3 regions of the Geobacillus sp. Y412MC52 genome follow, and region 2 is predicted to be linked to each of the others. Evidence: riboswitches for the same ligand, from Rfam matches in the RefSeq annotation. Region 2 holds a riboswitch; each other region holds the start of a gene.

Region 1 (5,244 bases), 1.8 Mb from region 2:
CATCGCCGACATCGTCTCGAACATTTACGCGATGGAATCAGCGCTTTTGCGCACGGAAAAAGCGATTCAGGCGAGCGGTGAGGAGAAAAACAAACAAAAATTGCTGTACACGCAAATTTTCTGTCAAGAGGCGTTCAATGAAATTGAAGCCCATGCGAAAGAAACGCTCGTCGCCGTCGAACAAGGCGACACGCTGCGGATGATGCTCGCCGCGCTCCGCCGGCTGACGCGCCATACGCCGATCAATGTGATCGCGAAAAAACGCGAAGCGGCCGCCGCGCTCATTGAAGCCGAACGGTATATTGTGTGATAGATAATGGGAAGTGCCAGGCAGACTGCCTGGTGCTTCTTATTTGTTTGCCAAACAGCGGAAATGAAAGGGAGGAGTGAAGATGGCGCTCACGCTCTATTGGTATCCAAAATGCGGAACGTGCCGGAAGGCGAAGCGTTGGCTCGATGAACACGGCGTTGACGTGCGGACGGTGAACTTAGTCGACGAGCCGCTGACGAAAGAGGAGCTCGCCCGTTTGCACCGTCAAAGCGGGCTGCCGCTCAAAAAATTTTTCAACACGAGCGGGATGAAATACCGCGAGCTTGGCTTGAAGGACAAGCTCGACCGCGCATCGGAAGACGAGATGCTCGATTGGCTCGCCTCGGACGGGATGTTGGTCAAACGGCCGATTTTGACGGACGGCGAGCGGGTCGTCGTGGGCTTTCGCGAACAAGAATACGAGGCGTTTTTCGCGGCGGGGACATAAAAAATTTTTGCAAAATCGGGTGAATTCAGTGAGTTTTTGCGGAAAATCGGTTATGATGAAAAGGAATATACATTTTGTCGCAATGGAGGGATTCGATGAACACGCCGAAAGAACTTCGTTACACAAAGGAGCATGAATGGGTGCGCGTGGAAGGAGAGAACGTGCGCGTCGGCATTACGGATTACGCCCAATCAGAGCTTGGCGACATTGTCTTTGTCGAGCTGCCGGAAGTCGGCGCAGAGGTTGCGGCGAACGAGCCGTTCGGCAGCGTTGAATCGGTGAAAACGGTCTCGGAATTGTATGCGCCGATCAGCGGCACGGTGGTCGAAGTGAATGAGGCGTTAAATGACCATCCGGAGTACGTGAACGAATCGCCGTATGACAAAGCGTGGATGATTGTCGTCAAACCGAACGATTTGAGCGAAATCGACAATTTGTTGACGGCGGAACAATACGAGGCGATGATCAACGAAGGATAAACGTTCCTGCAATCTTCGCTTCGATTCGGGCACTCTATACATACCGGAATTTGATTGAAAAAAGGGGTGCTCGCGATGGCGCTGCAAACGACGCGCATAGATGTCACGGACCGGATCATCGGCAAACTGAACGGCCGCTCGCTGGAGCTGTACGAGGAAGGAGAGCTCATCGGGCGCCTTCCGCTTCCGGCGGCCGTCCCGTTGAAAAATGGGTATACCGAACAAAACGGAAGAATTTACAAACAGGTGACCGCTACCGTTGAGCCGGACCAAAAATATGTCGATTGCGACGGGGAAGCGGGCTGGTGTTGAAAGGCAACGGTGGATGGCCGTTGCTTTTCATTTTCAACATTTGGCCGGCGCAGGACATACAATAATAGTATCCTCATTTGAAGTTAGGTGGGTCGGACATGCGACGCGTGGAAAAAGTGATCATCGTCGAAGGGCGATCAGACAAGCAAAAAGTGGCGGCGGTGCTGAACGAACCAGTCGTCATCGTCTGCACAAACGGCACGATCAGTGATGCGCGCCTTGAGGAGCTGGCTGATGAGCTGGAAGGATGCGATGTATACGTCTTGGCCGATGCCGATGAGGCGGGAGAAAAATTGCGCCGGCAGTTTCGCCGCATGTTTCCAGAGGCGGAGCATCTTTACATTGACCGGGCGTATCGCGAAGTGGCGACTGCTCCGCCTTGGCACTTGGCGCAAGTGTTGTTGCGCGCTCGTTTCGACGTCCGCATCGAATCGCTCATGAGGGGAAGAGGCGAGTGAAAGCGATCGACCGAAACGATGTCATGCGAGTGGTGGAAGTCGAGCCGCTTCTGGCCCTTTATTTGTATACACCGCTGTGCGGCACGTGCCAGCTGGCGCGGCGGATGCTCACGGTGGTGGAGCAGTTGTTTCCGGCGCTGCCGTTTTACGAAACGGACATCAACTATATCCCTGAGCAGGCCGTTGCGTGGAAAATTGAAAGTGTTCCTTGCCTGCTTCTTTTTAGGGACGGAACGATCGCAGGCAAGTGGTATGCCTTTCATTCCGTTCCGTATTTGTACGAAGTGATTCAAGCCTGCTTGCCGCCCCGATGATTCGCCTTTTTTTGACGCTGTTTGACACATTTCTTGGGAAATGACAAAAACGGCGCTCGTTCGTCAACGGGTTGTCGAGATTTTTGTGAAGGATTTCTCCTCTTCAGGTGGAAGTGAAAAAAATAAAAATGGGGGAGGGGATATCCATGGAAATGCGTGAATTAGTCGGGCAGTTCGTGGAACGGATGCAAGTGTTGCGCCATTTGGTGCCGATTTTGCCGGATGAGCAGCTATATGTTCGGTTTGAAAGCGATGACGAAACCGCCTTGCTGTTGATCGGCAAGGAATCAGCCGCTAGAGGGATGGAAAACGATGAACGGAAAACATTGACGGTGCGCGGCTCCAAAGAGGCGCTCGCGTCCCTGCTGAACGGCGAACTGAAGCTGCAGCAGCTCGTCCGGTTGCGTGAAGTGCACGTGTCAGGAAACTTCCGCCAGCTTTTGCTTCTTGAATCGCTCCTCCATTTGGCCAAGCCGTATCGGCACGTCGGATAAAAAAGATGTTGACACGATTCGACAGACAATGATACAATCACACTCGTAATCAATTGAATAGGCGATTGTTGCGCTCTTATCAAGAGAGGTGGAGGGATGTGCCCAATGAAGCCCGGCAACCGTCAGCGCATCTGCTGAAATGGTGCCAATTCACACAAAGCGGCCTGCTTTGAGAGATAAGAGACGGAATGGTGCACGATACCTTTCTGTTCTCTGCGGGCAGAAAGGTTTTCTTTTTGCGCTCTGCCGCTTGGGGAGGAAGGTGAAACGATGATTACACTCGAACAAGTGACGAAAATCTATCAGGCGGCCAACGGCTCGGTCACGGCTGTCGACAATGTGTCGCTTGAGATTCGCGAAGGGGAAATTTTCGGCATTATCGGCTACAGCGGCGCGGGGAAAAGCACGCTCATCCGCTTGCTCAATGGGCTCGAGAAGCCGACGAGCGGCCGGGTCGTCGTCGCCGGGCGCGATATGACGCGCGTGAAAGGGCGGGAGCTGCGCAAGGCGCGCCAAGAAATCGGGATGATTTTCCAGCATTTCAACTTGCTTTGGTCTCGCACGGTCAGGGAAAACATTGCCTTTCCGCTTGAAATTGCCGGCGTCCCGAAAGAGGAGCGGAACAAGCGGGTGGATGAATTGATCGAGCTTGTCGGCCTTTCCGGGCGCGAGGATGCCTACCCGTCGCAGCTGAGCGGCGGGCAAAAGCAGCGGGTCGGCATCGCCCGGGCGCTCGCCAACAACCCGAAAGTCTTGCTGTGCGACGAGGCGACATCGGCGTTGGACCCGCAGACGACTGATGCGATTTTGGACTTGCTCGTTGACATCAACAAGCGTCTTGGGCTGACGATTGTGCTGATCACCCATGAAATGCACGTCATCCGCAAAATTTGCGACCGCGTTGCGGTGATGGAAAGCGGCCGAATCGTCGAGCAAGGCGAAGTGTTGCATGTGTTCCGCAACCCGCAGCAACCGATTACGAAACGGTTCGTCAAGCAGCTGATCGAGCCCGAGGAGACGGAAGAGGCGATTTCCCATTTGTTTGGCCAATACCCGAGCGGGCTGATCGCGCAGCTGACGTTCGTCGGCGCGGCCGCCGGAAAGCCGCTCATCACCGAAGTGGTGCGCCAGTTTGCCGTCGATGTCAACATTTTGCAAGGGAAAATTTCGCAAACCCATCAAGGCGCCTATGGGGTGCTGTTCGTGCACCTCGACGGGGCGAAGGATGAAATCGACCGGGCGCTTGACTATATTCAACGCCAGCAAGTGGCGGTGGAGGTGATTCACGATGCTCGCTAACCTCCTGCCGAACGTGCAATGGGAGACGATGTGGGCGGCGACGGTCGAGACGCTGTATATGACGGGAGTGGCGGTGGCGGCCACTTTCGTCCTCGGAATCGTTCTTGGCTTGCTTCTATTTTTGACAGCGAAGGGCAACCTATGGGAAAACCGGTTTGTCAATACAGTGATTGCGGCGTTTGTGAACATTTTCCGCTCTATTCCGTTTATTATTTTGATCATTTTGCTCATTCCGTTTACCACCTGGCTCGTCGGGACGATGCTTGGCGCCAATGCGGCGCTGCCGGCTTTGGTCATTGGGGCCGCGCCGTTTTACGCCCGCATGGTGGAGATCGCCCTTCGCGAAATCGACAAAGGCGTCATCGAAGCAGCCCAAGCGATGGGCGCCTCAACGTGGACGATCATTTGGAAAGTGCTCTTGCCTGAATCGCTTCCAGCGCTCGTCTCCGGCATTACGGTGACGGCGGTGTCGCTCGTCAGCTATACAGCGATGGCTGGAGCTATCGGCGCCGGCGGGCTTGGGAACTTGGCGTATTTGGAAGGATTCCAGCGCAACCATAACGATGTGACGTTTGTCGCGACCGTGTTGGTGCTCGTCATTGTCTTTGTCATTCAGTTGATCGGTGACTTTGTCACTTCAAAAATCGATAAACGATAAAGGAGGAAGAAGTCGATGAAAAAATGGCTTGGTGCGCTCCTTGCCGCCGCTCTCGTCTTCGCCTTGGCAGCATGCGGAAGCAACAATCACGACAACGCGGAAGGCGGCAAAGACGGCAAATTGGTGAAGTTGAAAGTCGGTGCGTCGAACGTGCCGCATGCGGAAATTTTGGAAAAAGCGAAACCGATTTTGAAGAAAAAAGGCATCGACTTGGAGATCATTACGTTCCAAGATTACATCTTGCCGAACAAAGCGCTGGCGGAGAAGCAAATCGATGCCAACTATTTCCAACATATTCCGTATTTGGAATCGCAAAAGAAAGAGTATGGCTATGATTTCGTCAACGCCGGCGGCATTCATATCGAGCCGATCGGCTTATACTCGAAAAAATACAAAAGCATTGAAGAACTGCCGGACGGCGCGACGATCATCATGAGCAACTCGGTCGCCGACCATGGCCGCATTTTATCGA
Region 2 (5,244 bases):
TCGACGCAAACGACATCGCCTGCGTCATAGACAACGACCCCTTCCGGAAGATGCCAAGGCAGCCGGGCCAGCGCCGCTTTGACGGCGGCCGGCGCCTCTTTCGCCCCTTGGCGGCCTTGGTTGCGGCGCACTCCTTCGTCGCACGCAAACCCGATGAATGCCGCCGCTCGTTCCACCGTCTCCAATGGCTTGGACAAATCGAGCAAGCGAATGCGCTGATGAAGACGAAACGCCTGCTCATCGCTCACGCTGTCAATCCGTCCCGTCCAACGGCCGGCGTCTGGCGGTTGATACATGAGACCATCTCCTTTCCATCATCAGCTGCTTGTTTCTTTCGCCACAGCTTTGCCGTTCTCCTCCCCATGCACGCGGAAAGAGGAAATCGCCGCCGTTTGGCGAATAAAAAACATGATTGACAACAGAAAGGGTGTTCCACATGAAGCCAATGACCAACTTGCATGACGTCATCGCCGGTCAAAGCGCGCCGCCCCCATGCGACGAAACGCTCGGCGTCCGCCTGACGGAAGCCCGAGACGGCTATGCGAAAGGCGTATGGACGATCAGCGAATCGCTGCTCAACGGCAACGGGGTGATTATGGGCGGGTTCGTCGGGGCGGCGGCGGACATTCTCATGGCGTATGCGGTGACGACCTTGCTTCGCGATGACCAAATGCACGCCTCCATCAACTTGCAGACGACGTTTCACCGCCCAGCGGCGGCTGGAGAAGCCGAAATCGAGGCGCGGGTGGAAAAGTTCGGGAAAACCGTCGCCTATGTAACCGCCATCGTGCGGCAAAACGGCAAAGAAGTGGCGAGCGCCACGTCGTCGGTGCTGATCATGGACAAACCGTGAAGGTGATGGATCTCCAAAAGGGGTTTTTGCGCATGCTCGTTCTCCTTGGATTCGACGAGGCCAAACAGCAGCTGCTGTTGTTGGTTTGAACGCATGGAAAGCGATGATCAGAGGAATCCGATAAAACCGGTGAAAAACGATGATGTTCGCCAAATCGGTGGTTTTGTTGAAAAAGGAGAACCAATTTCACAAGGTTTCCCCACTTGAGAAGAGGCGTTGTCGAGTTGCCTTTTTCATGACATCATCAGTCCTCAATGGCGAAACGAGGTGAGGCGCAGCCGTTTTCGACCAGTTGCCAAGCGCCGGAGAAAGCGCTGTCAAAAACAGCCCTTCTCCGGCGCCTTTCGTTGCTTGTTACCCACGGACAAACGTTTTCGGCATCACGACGGCCACGACTTGGCCGCGGGCGCACAGTTCGCCGTTGGCGAACACTTCGGTGTCCACTTTCCATTTTTTCGGATGAATCTCCGTCACAGTGCCGACGGCGACAAGCGGCACTCCGTGCGGCGTCGGCTTGACGAAATCGACGTGAAGCGACGCAGTGACAAAGCGCGGCGGCGTTTCCCCGCTCCCTGGTTCATGGCCGTTTTTCCGATGCAAGGCAAGCGCCGCTGAACCGGTGCCGTGGCAATCAATGAGCGAGGCGATCAGCCCGCCGTACACAAACCCTGGGATCGCCGTATGTTCCGGACGCGGCGTATACACCGTCACCGTTTTGTCGCCCCGCCACCCGGTGCGAAAATGGTGGCCTTGTTCATTCAGACGCCCGCAGCCGTAGCACCAGGCGAATTCATCAGGGTAGTCGTCTTGAATCGCGTGCACGATCATTTCTTCCACGTCAGCCTCCCCCCTCTCTTTTTCTAGTATACCATTGAATCGAGAAGACGACGACTCCTACATGGACGGTTGTTGTCTAGCGGCAGGCAAGGCCATACGAAGAAAAATGGAACGAAGCGCCAATCGCCAGACGGCAAATTCATAGGCGGCCCAAACAGCTGGCCGCCTAGCGTGACGCCATTTATCGAGCAGGCTCGTAAAATTCGATCCATTCACCGTCGGGCCCGCGGAAAAACAAATATTTCGCCCCGTTCGGAAGTGTCGTTATTTCTTCCCACACAAGCGGCACACCGAGCGACTGAAGCCGTTCTTTCTCCTGCTCAATGCCTTCCACCGTAAACGCCACATGGTGCACTTTTCCTTCCGTCGGCAAATCCGGGTTGTATCCTTCGATCAGCTCGACAATGATCGAGCCGCCAATCCCTAAAAACGCCAATTTCATCGTGCCGTTCGTATGAATCATTTCGTCGAGCAGCTCCAAGCCGACAACATTTTGATAAAACTCTTTCGATGCCTCGATGTCTTTCACTTGAATGCCGACATGTTCAAATTTTTTAACTGCCATTCGTCCCTCTTCCTTTCTATGACTCAGTTAACCATACTGCTTGTAAATACGGCGTCATCTGCATCGGGAAAATCCCTTTTTTCCCAAGCTCTGTCCATATGTAGCGGTCAAGGGCGTACGGCCCTTCGGCTCTCCGTTCGTCCGCTTCTCCGCTCGTCAACAAGATGGAAAACACTCTCCCTTGTGCGCTCCCATACAAATGGCTGTAGCCCTCCCCACGGTCGACATGCACCGCCGCCTTAGGGTCAAACCGGATGAGCTCCGCCTGCACACAGCGCATGACATGAACGGCAAACGCCGCAACCGAGAAATGGGCCGCCATGCAGGCACGGAGCGAATAGGGTTCCGCCACCGTTTCTCTCACCTCCCGTCCGCAAAAAAACCCCTTCGCCTCGGAATGATGCGAAAGGGGTCATGAGCCGTTCTTATCATCCAAAGCGAAGCCGCTTTGCAGGTGTTAGCACCTTGCCAGAGGCAGGTTGCTGTGGGGTCATCAAGCCCGTTCTCTCGCCCACTCTTGATAAGACGTATGCTATTTTCCCCTATCCTACCACACATTCGCTGGGATGGCAATGGTTTTCACTGATTGCCCTGCGTCCGGCTGTTCCAAGATGTCGCGACAGCCGCTCCAGCTTCACCCTTAAAGGACTTGGAGGTTGGTGGCGTATGATGATTATTTAGAACAATGTTTTAATATGTTTGATTAATCTCTCGCCTCTAAAGAAAAGTGTTCAGAAGAGAGCACCCTGCGGTGGATTGATCTTTTTGCACGATCAGTGAAAAAAATACAGCGATCGTTCGACAAAACTAGACAAAAACAGATAAAAACATGGTAAAATGACATAGTGCATCTATTTTTTTGCAGATTGGAGGATTGCTTCCGCATGGACAAGCAGTCGATCATGACGCATTATGGGGCGCTTTACTTTTTTATGCCTGCCGTGCAATGGGTGGTTACTGAACACGGAGTCATTGCCGATATGAATGACTATGCGGGTGCATCGTTGGGCTACGATCGGATTGAACTCATCGGCGCCCCATTTCAAACTATTTTCCATCCTGACGACTGGGCGTCCCTCGCTCACTTGCTTCCTCAACCGACAGATGAAACAGTCCGCACATTCACGGCCAGAACGGTGCATAAAACCGGCAAATTATGCGCTGTTCGCGTGCATATGCGTTGGAAAACATTGAACGATACGCCGTTCCTCCTCATCTCGTGCTCTGACATGACCGCTGAAACACATGCGGAGCGGCTGCTCGCTGAACAGACTCACATTTTGAAGCAAATCATCAAACACGAGCCGCTCGATGCCATTCTCACGTCCATTGCCAAGGCGGCTGAAGCATTGCGGCCTCCAGCCGTTTGTTCGATTTTGGTTGCCGATGACGACGGGCGACGCCTTTACCATGGAGCAGCGCCAAGCTTGCCATCCGCTTATATCGAAGCCATGAATGGAATCGAAATCGGGCCGCAATCTGGATCGTGCGGCGCGGCCGCCTATCAAAAAGAGATCGTGATTGCAAGCAGCGTGGCAAATGACCCCCGCTGGGCGTCTTATGCGCAATTGGCGTTGGCGCACGGATTGAGAGCTTGCTGGTCCATGCCCATTCTCTCATCATTCGGCCATGTGCTCGGAACGCTGGCGTTTTACTATCCGACCGAACGCGAACCGGAACCGGAAGATATGGAAATCATGTCGGCGCTGTCATCGCTCGCGAGCCTCGCCATGGAACATGAGGGAACAAGGAAAGCGCTCGAAGAAAACAGGCGGCTGTATGATTCCCTGTTCCATTACCATTATGATGAGCTCACCGGATTGCCGAATCGGCGTCGATTTTTGCAGCTTGCCAAGGCAATGCTGTCGAAACTGAAAGAAACGAAACAACACGGCGCCATTTTGTATATTGATTTAGACGGCTTTCAATATATTAATGACTGTAGATGAGCATTTTTCATTACAATAATTTCCATGGTTAGAGAGACAAACAGGGTACCCCTTACGCGATACGGAGCTGTTTTTTGATCACATCAATGGGAATATCTTGCTTCGCAGCGTCATAAATGAACTCGACGACGCTGTGGTCTTTCCGCGACCGAAGAAGCTCCAGCCCGGCGGAGAGGTTTTGTCGGGATTCGGCGATGCTATACACGCAGGAGAGCAGCACCACCGCCCAATACCGTTTCACCGCCCGAATGTGGCGAACGCGGTATCCATCAAGCTTCAGTTGATCTTTCGCCTGCCGGAAAAAGCACTCGATCGTCCAACGCTGAGCATAGTAACGCAAGATGTCTTCGTCCCCGAGCTCCCGATCGGTGCTCAAGACGACATGGAGATGTTCCGGCGCCATCGGCTGATCCGCCTTCCAAGCCAGCAGCACCACCGCGTCATCGAGGCCATGGATCGCCCCCTCATAGCGATACACGCGATAACGCTCCTGACCCACCGTGACGAGGCGGGTGTCTTCGGACTCGACATAGCGGGCGAACTGCTTGGCTTGGATGGCGATGCCTTTCGGGTAGAGAATCCGGTTCGTCTTGAGCATGGCGATGACATGGAATCCCTGTTTCAAGCAGGCTTCAATGAGCTTTTTGGACGGATACCACGAATCCATGAGCACATACACCGGCTGAGCCCGCTTCACTTTGAGCGAAGAAAAGCATCTCGATGGCCAGGTCGATCTTGCTTTTTCCCGCTTTCTTGTCATACAGGCGGAACGCAAACGGAAACGCTTGTGTCAAGGTGTGCACCATCAGCCAAACGAGCGAATGCCCCCAAACCGATTGATGATCTTTGTGAGAGAAATGCCAACCACACCCTTGAATGGCGTGCGTTGCCCGTGACGAAGGCTTCGTTTTTTGGCAAATCGTATCATCAATCGAGACAAAAAGAGGCTGATTCTTTCGCTCGACCAGGCGCTCGATTCGGCGGAGGATCCACTCTTGAAGCTTCCCAAGCAGCCTTTCCTCATCCCAAGGGCTTTTCGT
Region 3 (5,244 bases), 1.6 Mb from region 2:
TCGGTGCGACGATTCCGCTAATAAATAACGACAATGTAACGAAAAAAGGGACTAATGCGGCAGCCATGGCTTTCGATGTCAAATGATATAGGTAAGAGACAACGGAAACAATGTAGAACACATCTCCGAAATTTGCGAAAGATTGTCCGATCCAAAGGAAATGAAATGTTTTATTTTTCATGACCTCAATCCTCTCTTTGATCATCGAAACGACTGGTGATGGAATAGTCAAAATGAACCAAAAATCAGATCTTCAGTCTTTGATGAAACTGGCTTTTGGCCACGCCCCAAAACGATGGAGCGAAGGAAAACGGGTTGATTTTCAACAATCTGCTAAAGGTAAATGGATATACTGAAGCAATGGAAGCCTCCCCCTATTCTGTGTGGAGTCTATTTTTATTCCTACAACTTCCCTTGTTTGTCAAGGATTTGTTCGGCATCAGAATGAAAAAATCCTCCCGATTTTCGTGGGAAGGGGGCGAAATGTGAGGCCCAAAGCAAAGGAAAGAAATAAAAAAACAGCCGGACAGGGAATACCGTGTCCGGCCGGGTTCTTGTTACACGAGCGGTCCGCCGAGTTTTTCAATGGACGGATCGATGTGGGCGAATTTTTGGAAGTTGGCGCGGAATTTTTGCGCCAGCTCTTTTGCTTTTTGTTCGTATGCTTGTTTGTCGGCCCATGTGTTTTGCGGCTGCAGGACTTCATCCGGCACGCCGGGGACGTGGGTTGGGATGGCGAGGCCGAAAATCGGGTCTTGCACCGTTTCGGCGTTGTCCAGCTCCCCTTCGACGGCGGCTTGCACCATCGCCCGGGTGTAGGCGAGCTTCATGCGGCTGCCGACGCCGTACGGTCCCCCTGTCCAGCCGGTGTTGACCAAAAAGACGCGAACGTTGTGTTCGGCGATTTTTTGCCCGAGCATTTCCGCGTACTCAATGGCCGGGCGCGGCAAAAACGGTGCGCCAAAGCACGTTGAGAACGTTGCTTCCGGTTCGGTGACGCCGCGTTCGGTGCCGGCGAGTTTGCTTGTGTAGCCGCTTAAGAAATGGTACATCGCTTGTTCGCGCGTCAGCTTGCTGATCGGCGGCAGGACGCCGAACGCATCAGCCGTCAAAAACACGATCGTGGACGGATGGCCGGCGACGCTCGGATCGATGATGTTTTGGATCGCCTGAAGCGGGTAGGCGGCGCGCGTGTTTTCCGTCAGCGTGCCGTCGTCGTAATTCGGCACCCGCGTCGCGTCATCGAGAACGACGTTTTCGAGCACCGCGCCGAAGCCGATGGCGTCAAAAATTTGCGGCTCTTTCTCGCGCGATAGGTTGATGCATTTCGCATAGCAGCCGCCTTCGATGTTGAAAATGCCGCGGCTTGACCAGCCGTGTTCATCATCCCCGATCAAGCGGCGGTTCGGGTCGGTCGAGAGCGTCGTTTTTCCCGTTCCCGACAAGCCGAAAAAGAGGGCGACGTCGCCTTCCTGGCCGACGTTGGCCGAGCAGTGCATCGGCAGGATGCCTTGTTCCGGCAGCAAATAGTTCATCACCGAGAAAATCGATTTTTTCATTTCGCCGGCATACTCGGTGCCGCCGATCAACACGGTGCGCCGTTCAAACGAGATGATGATGAACGCTTCCGAGCGCGTGCCGTCAACTTTCGGGTCGGCTTTAAAGTTCGGCGCGCAAATGACGGTGAATTGCGGCTCATGCGCGGCGAGCTCCTCGGCGCTCGGCCGGATGAACAGCTGATGGACGAACAAGTTGTGCCAGGCGAATTCGTTGACGACTTGAATCGGCAGCCGGTATTTCGGATCGGCGCCGGCAAAGCCTTTAAACACGAACAGTTCATCTTTCTTCATTAAATAGTCGAGCACTTTGTCGTACAGTTTATCAAACGTCTCCGGAGACATCGGCTGGTTGACCGCTCCCCAGTCGATCGTTTGCTTCGTTGACGGTTCTTCGACGATGTATTTGTCTTTCGGCGACCGCCCTGTGTACTTGCCGGTTGTCACCGCGACGGCTCCGGTGTGCGTCAGCCGTCCTTCGTTCCGCTGCAGGACTTTCTCAACGAGCTCGGCGACGGACAGTTGATGATGCACGTACGGTTTTTGCAGCAATAAATCAAGCTTGTTCGTCATGTTTGCGATCCCCATATTCAAAACCTGCCTTCTTTTTGAAATCACTCTTGAAAATAGTATAACACATTTTTATTAATAGTCCATACTAATTGTGTGGGTTTTTCAAACTTTATTTTGCCCAATGTGTCGATTTTCTTGAGGAAAGAATTTTCGCGGCTGGAAATGATAAAAAATGAATTTTGATAGTTGACTTTGCCGATTCCATTGCGATAAGATAAGTCATTGAACGGATACTCTTATCCCGAGCCGGTGGAGGGACAGGCCCGATGAAGCCCAGCAACCGTCACAACTGTACATGTGTGAAATGGTGCTAACCTGTGGCAAGGCGCAGTCCTTGAACGATAAGAGTGAAAGGAAGCAATACGATTGCCATGACCTTTCCTCAGCCGTTACAGGAAAGGTTTTTTATATTGCGAAGGGAAAAAGGGAAATGAGTTCCGTGTCGCCACATTATGCCAAGAGGAGGAAACAAACCGAATGTCAGCCAAACGCCGCTTGTTTACTTCAGAGTCTGTGACGGAAGGACATCCGGATAAAATTTGCGACCAAATTTCTGACGCCATTTTGGATGCCATTTTGGAAAAAGATCCGAACGCCCGCGTCGCCTGCGAAACGAGCGTCACGACCGGGCTGGTGCTCGTGAGCGGGGAAATCACGACATCAACATACGTGGACATTCCGCGCATCGTCCGCGATACGGTCCGGGAGATCGGCTACACGCGCGCCAAATACGGATTTGACGCTGATACGTGCGCGGTGCTGACGTCGATTGACGAACAATCGCCGGACATTGCGATGGGGGTGGACCGGGCGCTCGAGGCGCGCGAAGGTCAGATGACTGACGAGGAAATTGAAGCGATCGGCGCCGGCGACCAAGGATTGATGTTTGGGTTCGCCTGCAATGAGACGGAAGAATTGATGCCGCTGCCGATTTCGCTTGCGCACCGCTTGGCGCGCCGATTGGCGGAAGTGCGCAAAACGGACGTCTTGCCGTACTTGCGGCCGGACGGGAAAACACAAGTGACGATCGAATACGATGAAAACGGCAAACCGGTGCGCGTCGATACGATCGTCGTTTCCGCGCAGCACCATCCGGAAATTACGCAAGAGCAAATCCAGCGCGACATTAAAGAACAGGTCATCGAGCCGGTCGTGCCCGCGGAGCTGCTTGATGAGAACACGAAATATTTCATCAACCCGACAGGACGGTTTGTCATCGGCGGTCCGCAAGGGGATGCTGGGTTGACGGGGCGCAAAATCATCGTCGATACGTACGGCGGCTACGCCCGCCACGGCGGTGGCGCGTTCTCGGGCAAAGATCCGACGAAAGTCGACCGCTCGGCGGCGTATGCGGCCCGCTATGTCGCGAAAAACATCGTCGCGGCAGGACTGGCCGACAAATGCGAAGTGCAGCTTGCCTACGCGATCGGCGTCGCCCGCCCAGTTTCGATTTCGATCGATACGTTCGGCACCGGCAAAGTGTCGGAAGACATTTTGATTGAGGTCGTGCGCAACAACTTCGATCTCCGCCCGGCGGGCATCATCAAAATGCTCGACCTTCGCCGCCCGATTTACAAACAGACGGCTGCTTACGGCCATTTTGGGCGTACGGACATCGACCTGCCGTGGGAGCGCACCGACAAAGCCGCCTTGTTGAAAGAACAAGCGCTGGCGTTGGCGGACAAGTGATGAAAGAAAAAGAGCTGCCTGATCACGGCAGCTCTTTTTTGTTGGCGCACGATGTCCGCTGTTGCTGCAGCGCTTTGTAATACTGCCCTTTCTCGACATATTCGCGGCGTATGCGCTCCATTTCGCGGATGTCGTCTTCCGTCAGTTCGCGGACGACTTTCGCCGGCCGGCCGAGGGCGAGCGTGTTGGGCGGAATTTTTTTGCCCGGCGGCACTAAACTGCCGGCGCCGATAAACGCGCCTTCCCCGATTTCCGCGCGGTCCAAAATGATCGAGCCCATGCCGATGAGCGCGTTTTTGCGAACGATGGCGCTGTGCAAAATGACTTGATGGCCGACTGTTACACCGTCTTCAATGATAAGCGGATTGTTTGGACTTTGATGCAAAATTGAGTTATCTTGAATATTGACCCGGTTGCCAATCACCGTTGGCGCCACATCGCCGCGAATGACGGTATTGAACCAAATGCTCGTCTCTTCGCCGATCACGACATCGCCGGTGATCGTCACATAGTCGGCGATAAAGGCGGAGGCGGCAATTTGCGGCGTTTTGCCTTTGTATGGGTAAATCATGGGCGTTCGTTCCTTTCTGTTGCAAAATCGATCGTTCACCATGTATTGTACAACGCTGCGTCCAAATCGCCAACGAAAGCGAGCGCGCCTGATCGGGATTGGTGAAAAACGTTTCGTTTCGCCCGATGAGTGGTTGGGATCGGGAAAGAAGATCCGATTTCACAAAGCTTCTCAACGTGAGAAGAACCGTTGTTGAGCGGCTTTTTCATTCCATCGCCAACCCTTTTATGGTTTGCCCCGGCCGCATTGATGGCAATACTGGAAGACGAGATCGCAGGCTGTTCAGACGCGAAACGATTTTGGTTGCCGATAAGATGGAAATGCTAGGAGACGAGACCATGGTGTTTGCACCTGAGGTGAGCCGATTGAACATTCCGAAAAACCCCATCGCCTTGATGAAAATGGTGTATCGTGACGTGCTTCCGCTTGTCCACCGCGAGCTTGCCTATTGGCGGCGCCAGGCCGAGCGCATTCCCGACCCGGAATTGCGGCGCCAGGCCTTGGCGAGCATCGCTTCGAAAACGTTCCATTGCGAAGGCGGCTCCATTTTGGCGCTCTTGGCCGGAGAAAACATGGAGGATTGCATCCGCTTTATCGTTGCTTACCAGACGATCAGCGATTATTTGGATAATTTGTGCGACCGCAGCACCTCGCTCGATCCGCTCGACTTTCGCGCCTTGCACGATTCGATGCCGGACGCTTTGACGATCGGCGCGGAGCCGTCGAACTATTACCGCCATCGCCGCGAACAGGAAGACGGCGGCTATTTGCCGGCGCTCGTCCGCACGTGCCAAAAGGTGCTCGAGACGGTGCGCCATTATGAGACGATCGCCCCATTTTTGCATGAATTGGCCG

What was found. Region 2 has a riboswitch for S-adenosylmethionine ahead of GYMC52_RS06585 (hypothetical protein). Riboswitches for the same ligand answer to the same signal wherever they lie in the genome.
Region 1: it holds a riboswitch for S-adenosylmethionine, as region 2 does, so the genes downstream of both, GYMC52_RS15555 (methionine ABC transporter ATP-binding protein) here and GYMC52_RS06585 (hypothetical protein) in region 2, are expected to answer to the same signal.
Region 3: it holds a riboswitch for S-adenosylmethionine, as region 2 does, so the genes downstream of both, metK (methionine adenosyltransferase) here and GYMC52_RS06585 (hypothetical protein) in region 2, are expected to answer to the same signal.

The regions. Positions count from the first base shown of each region.
Region 1 covers NC_014915.1:3,135,488-3,140,731, reverse strand. The annotation lists gene GYMC52_RS15590 (acyl-CoA dehydrogenase family protein) at 1-310, shown strand, start outside; gene GYMC52_RS15585 (arsenate reductase family protein) at 393-758, shown strand; gene gcvH (glycine cleavage system protein GcvH) at 854-1,237, shown strand; gene GYMC52_RS15575 (YusG family protein) at 1,313-1,549, shown strand; gene GYMC52_RS15570 (toprim domain-containing protein) at 1,648-2,007, shown strand; gene GYMC52_RS15565 (thioredoxin family protein) at 2,004-2,321, shown strand; gene GYMC52_RS15560 (SCP2 sterol-binding domain-containing protein) at 2,468-2,815, shown strand; SAM riboswitch class I at 2,889-2,998, shown strand; gene GYMC52_RS15555 (methionine ABC transporter ATP-binding protein) at 3,086-4,114, shown strand; gene GYMC52_RS15550 (methionine ABC transporter permease) at 4,104-4,772, shown strand; gene GYMC52_RS15545 (MetQ/NlpA family ABC transporter substrate-binding protein) at 4,788-5,244, shown strand, end outside.
Region 2 covers NC_014915.1:1,311,404-1,316,647, reverse strand. The annotation lists gene hutG (formimidoylglutamase) at 1-296, opposite strand, end outside; gene GYMC52_RS06600 (PaaI family thioesterase) at 437-853, shown strand; gene GYMC52_RS06595 (PaaI family thioesterase) at 1,208-1,690, opposite strand; gene GYMC52_RS06590 (VOC family protein) at 1,872-2,255, opposite strand; gene GYMC52_RS06585 (hypothetical protein) at 2,272-2,607, opposite strand; SAM riboswitch class I at 2,678-2,782, opposite strand; gene GYMC52_RS18130 (sensor domain-containing diguanylate cyclase) at 3,140-4,204, shown strand; partial or broken gene GYMC52_RS06575 (IS701 family transposase) at 4,257-5,244, opposite strand, start outside.
Region 3 covers NC_014915.1:2,953,810-2,959,053, reverse strand. The annotation lists gene GYMC52_RS14510 (MFS transporter) at 1-181, opposite strand, end outside; gene pckA (phosphoenolpyruvate carboxykinase (ATP)) at 558-2,144, opposite strand; SAM riboswitch class I at 2,363-2,477, shown strand; gene metK (methionine adenosyltransferase) at 2,607-3,818, shown strand; gene GYMC52_RS14495 (gamma carbonic anhydrase family protein) at 3,841-4,389, opposite strand; gene GYMC52_RS14490 (tetraprenyl-beta-curcumene synthase family protein) at 4,728-5,244, shown strand, end outside.